2 regions of the Glaciecola sp. 1036 genome follow, and region 1 is predicted to be linked to the other one. Evidence: predicted binding sites of a transcription regulator. Region 1 holds the regulator's gene; the other holds the start of a gene.
What was found. The regulator NrdR, encoded in region 1, represses ribonucleotide reductase genes. The targets are predictions, from matches to a motif close to AAACACNANATNTNGTGTTT.
Positions count from the first base shown of each region.

Region 2: nrdA (class 1a ribonucleoside-diphosphate reductase subunit alpha) is a predicted target of NrdR. The motif match lies at 921-940, and genes of this name have one in related genera.

Region 1 covers NZ_JBLWFH010000004.1:29,105-31,516, reverse strand. Annotated here, with positions in the region: gene glyA (serine hydroxymethyltransferase) at 1-484, shown strand, start outside; gene nrdR (transcriptional regulator NrdR) at 582-1,034, shown strand; gene ribD (bifunctional diaminohydroxyphosphoribosylaminopyrimidine deaminase/5-amino-6-(5-phosphoribosylamino)uracil reductase RibD) at 1,040-2,164, shown strand; gene ACNKW3_RS07265 (riboflavin synthase) at 2,164-2,412, shown strand, end outside.
Region 2 covers NZ_JBLWFH010000001.1:110,278-112,689, forward strand. Annotated here, with positions in the region: gene ubiG (bifunctional 2-polyprenyl-6-hydroxyphenol methylase/3-demethylubiquinol 3-O-methyltransferase UbiG) at 5-715, shown strand; gene nrdA (class 1a ribonucleoside-diphosphate reductase subunit alpha) at 1,088-2,412, shown strand, end outside.

The DNA.
Region 1 (2,412 bases):
CCCAGGTAACCAAGGTGGACCATTGTGTCACGTTATTGCTGCAAAAGCGGTAGCATTTAAAGAAGCTCTGTCTGATGACTTTAAAGTGTATCAGGCTCAGGTACTAAAAAATGCCAAAGCTATGGTGTCGATTATTCAAGAAAGAGGCTATAAAGTCGTATCAAATGGTACTGAAAACCATCTTTTCTTACTTGACCTCATCGATAAAGACATAACAGGTAAAGATGCAGACGCGGCACTTGGCAGTGCTAATATTACCGTTAACAAAAACTCAGTGCCTAATGATCCTCGTTCTCCATTTGTCACAAGTGGGTTACGTATAGGTACGCCAGCGATTACTCGTCGCGGCTTCGGTGAAACAGAAGCTAAACAAGTTGCTAGTTGGATCTGTGATATTTTAGATAACATGGGTGACGAAAGTGTTATCGAGCGAGTAAAGGGTGAAGTTGTAAGCCTTTGCGCATCATTCCCAGTATATGGATAACTTATTTTGGTTAAGATTAACCTAATAAAGTTAACAAGAAAAAGCTGGATCCAATCCAGCTTTTTGTTCTCAGGGCTTAAATAGCCAAGGAGATGAAATGTTTTGCCCATTCTGTAGAAAACAAGAAACTAAAGTGATTGATTCCAGATTGGTGTCAGATGGCGCTCAAGTAAGGCGTCGACGACAATGTACATTTTGCAATGAAAGATTTACTACTTTTGAAATTGCAGAATTAGTCATGCCATGGATTATAAAACGAGATAAAAGTCGAGAGCCTTTTAACGAAGATAAACTAAGGGCCGGACTACGCCGTTCATTGGAAAAACGTCCTGTCAGTACCGAAGCAATTGAACAAAGCATTGATAAGATCAAATCTTCCCTAAGAGCCACAGGTGAAAGGGAAGTGACCAGTGAGTTGGTCGGTGAATTGATAATGCAGCACTTAAAAACCTTGGATAAGGTTGCTTATGTTAGATTTGCTTCTGTATATCGGTCATTTGAAGATATTAAAGAATTTGGCGAAGAAATAGCTAAACTAGGCGATGATTAAAAACTATGTTAGGGCAAGATGAGAGCTTCATGGCGAAAGCCATAAAACTTGCGTCAAAAGGGTGTTTTTCTACTACACCAAATCCCAATGTTGGTTGTGTTATTGTGAATGCACAAGGGGAAGTAGTAGGGCAAGGATACCATCAAAAATCGGGTGAAGCCCATGCCGAAATCCACGCTCTAAAACAGGCTGGTAGTGAGGCCGAAGGTAGCACTGCTTATGTCACATTAGAGCCTTGTTCTCATATTGGTCGTACAGGGGCGTGCGCAACCGCCTTAATAAAAGCCAAAATAAAACGCGTAGTTATTGCTTGCCAAGATCCAAATCCTTTGGTTGCCGGCAATGGTATCAGTATGCTTAAAAGCGCTGGTATTGAAGTCACTTTGGGCGTTTTAGAACAAGACGCAAACCTGCTAAATCTTGGTTTCTTTAAGCGCATGCAAGGTCAAAGACCATATGTAACCGTCAAATTGGCTTGTAGTTTAGACGGTAAAACAGCATTAGCGAATGGTAAAAGTAAATGGATCACATCCGCCCAATCAAGACGAGATGTGCAAATTGAACGTGCTAAAGCCTGTGCAATTCTAACGGGCTCGGGCACTGTAATCTCTGATAACCCTCGTTTAAACGTGCGAACCGAAGAGCTCCCCCAAGCTATCCAAAGCAGTTTCGAATATAGGCAACAACAGCCTCTTAGAGTCATCATTGACGGTAAAAATCAATTGACGGACCAGTTTGGATTGTTTCTCGATGGGCATCCTAATCTGGTGTATAATTTGACAAGAAATCTTCAACTAAATCAATCAACTACTCGACAAATACAAGTAGAAAAAGATGGGCAATATGTTGATCTTAAAGCCGTACTTAAAAACCTGTGTTGTGAACAGCAAATAAATCACCTTTGGGTCGAAGCTGGTGCAAATTTGTGTGGGGCTCTGATTCAACAGCAGTTAGTTGATCGATTGATCATTTATCAAGCGCCAATGATATTAGGTGATAAAGGGCATGATTTGCTGATAATGGATGAAATAACCGATTTGCAAAATGCTGTAAACGCCCCAATATCGAATATCAGCCGCATTGGTAATGATGTTAAATTAGAAATTCTTTTTTCGCAGGATAAAGCATAATGTTTACCGGTATTATAGAAGCTAAAGGTACTATTAAAACGCTAGCACAAAAAGGTCAGGACATTAGGTTGGAAGTAGAGTCCAACACATTGGATTTTTCTGATGTAAAATTGGGCGATAGTATAGCCACCAATGGTGTTTGTTTAACCGTGGTAAACTTGGGTAAAAATGTTTATGCGGCAGATGTTTCTGAAGAAACCATTCGCCATACCGGCTTTGCAAACTATACAACCGGAAGCTCAGTCAAT
Region 2 (2,412 bases), on a different contig from region 1:
ACATATGTCTACTACAACTAACATCGACGTTGAAGAACTCGCGAAATTTTCTGAACTGGCCGCTTACTGGTGGGATCAAGAAGGTGCGTTTAAATCACTACACGACATCAACCCGTTAAGAGTTGATTATATCGAATCACAAGTTGGTGGTTTATTTGGCAAGGAAGTTTTAGATATAGGTTGCGGTGGTGGCATTTTAGCAGAAGCTCTAGCGTTAAAAGGTGCATCAGTCACAGGCATAGATATGGTAGAAGCTTCTTTAGAAGTAGCCAAACTACATAAATTAGAATCTGGCGTACAAGTTAAGTATTTGCTTACCACAGCAGAAGAGTTTGCTGCGGATAATAGTAACAAGTTTGACGTGGTTTGCTGTTTAGAAATGCTTGAACATGTCCCCGACCCTTCTTCTATTGTTAAGGCTGCAAGTCAATTAGTGAAACCAGGCGGACAGGTTATATTTTCCACCATTAATAGAAATCCCAAATCATGGGCGTTGGCCATAGTGGCAGCCGAATATATTTTAGGCTTAGTCCCCAAAGGAACTCATGATCATAAAAAGTTCATAAAACCATCGGAACTTGTTGGTATGATTGAGTCAACGGATTTAGTTGTTAACGACATGATAGGTCTACATGCCAATCCTCTGTTAAATAACTATTATTTATCGAAATCTAACATCGATGTTAATTATTTCGTAAGTACAGAAAAAGTCTGATTTATCCAAGACAATTTGCACGCATAAAAAACATACTGAATGTTGTAATTTTATCCATTCTACTAATCACATTTTGGACTAAAAAAGTAATTTTTTGTGCTTAAAAATTAGAGAAAAAAACTTGCAACGGTAGTAAGGCTATTTAATTGTGAGTTATCGGGTTAGCTATTACTAACCAAATTATTCCATTCTAAAAAAATCAACTAACCACTACATATTGTGGTTGCAAACCATTTCAAGACTCATTATCTTGTGTCTGACTACTTACTAAGAATTAACAACGTTGTATCTCCTTAATTCTTCAGTGCGCTTACACATTAGTAAGTAGATCCGACGTATTCGGAATAACATTACAACAAGAGCATAAGAATAATGAACAACAATCTTTTGGTTACTAAAAGAGACGGCCAACAAGAGCCGATTGATCTAGATAAAATCCATAAAGTAGTTACTTGGGCCGCAAAGGGCTTGAACAACGTTTCCGTATCCCAAGTAGAAATCAAAGCTCAAATCCAATTTTACAATGGTATTAAAACAGCAGAGATACACGAAACCTTAATCAAATCAGCGGCAGACTTAATCTCTACAGATGCGCCTGATTATCAATATCTTGCTGCGAGATTAGCCATATTTCACCTGCGTAAAAAAGCGTATGGGCAGTTTGAACCCCCTACGTTATTTCAGCACGTTACTAAGATGGTTGATTTACAAAAATACGATTCACATTTGCTAGAAGACTATAGTGAAGCAGAATTTAATCAAATGGATGAATTCCTCGACCATTGTCGTGATATGAACTTCAGTTATGCTGCTGTTAAGCAGTTAGAAGGTAAATATTTAGTACAGAATCGAGTCACAGGCGAAATTTACGAATCAGCGCAATTTTTATACGTGTTAGTTGCCGCCTGCTTGTTTGCCAAGTATCCAGCAGAAACGAGAATGGATTACATCCGCCGTTTCTACAATGCAGCATCCACTTTTAAGTTGAGTTTACCTACGCCAATCATGGCAGGTGTTAGAACGCCAACCAGACAGTTTAGTTCTTGCGTATTGATTGAAACCGGTGACAGCCTTGATTCTATAAATGCCACCGCTAGTGCCATTGTGAAATATGTGAGCCAGCGAGCAGGCATTGGTATTAACGCAGGCAGAATTAGAGCTTTAGGTAGCCCAATTCGTGGTGGTGAAGCCTTCCATACGGGTTGTATTCCTTTTTATAAGTATTTTCAAACTGCTGTTAAAAGCTGCTCTCAAGGCGGTGTTCGTGGCGGTGCAGCAACCCTGTTCTACCCACTTTGGCATCTCGAAGTAGAAAACTTATTGGTGTTAAAAAACAACCGTGGTGTTGAGGAAAACCGTGTTCGCCATCTAGATTACGGTGTGCAATGTAACAAGCTTATGTACACTCGTATGATTAAAGACGGTTACATCACACTGTTCAGTCCATCTGATGTACCTGGTTTGTATGACGCATTCTTCCAAGATCAGGAAAAGTTTGAAGAGCTGTATGTAAAATACGAAAACGATGACAGTATTCGTAAGAAGCGTATTAAAGCAATCGAACTTTTTGGTTTATTCATGCAAGAACGAGCAAGTACGGGCCGTATTTACCTGCAGAATGTTGACCATTGTAACACCCATAGCCCATTCAACCCGAAAGTGGCACCTGTTAGACAAAGTAATCTTTGCTTAGAAAT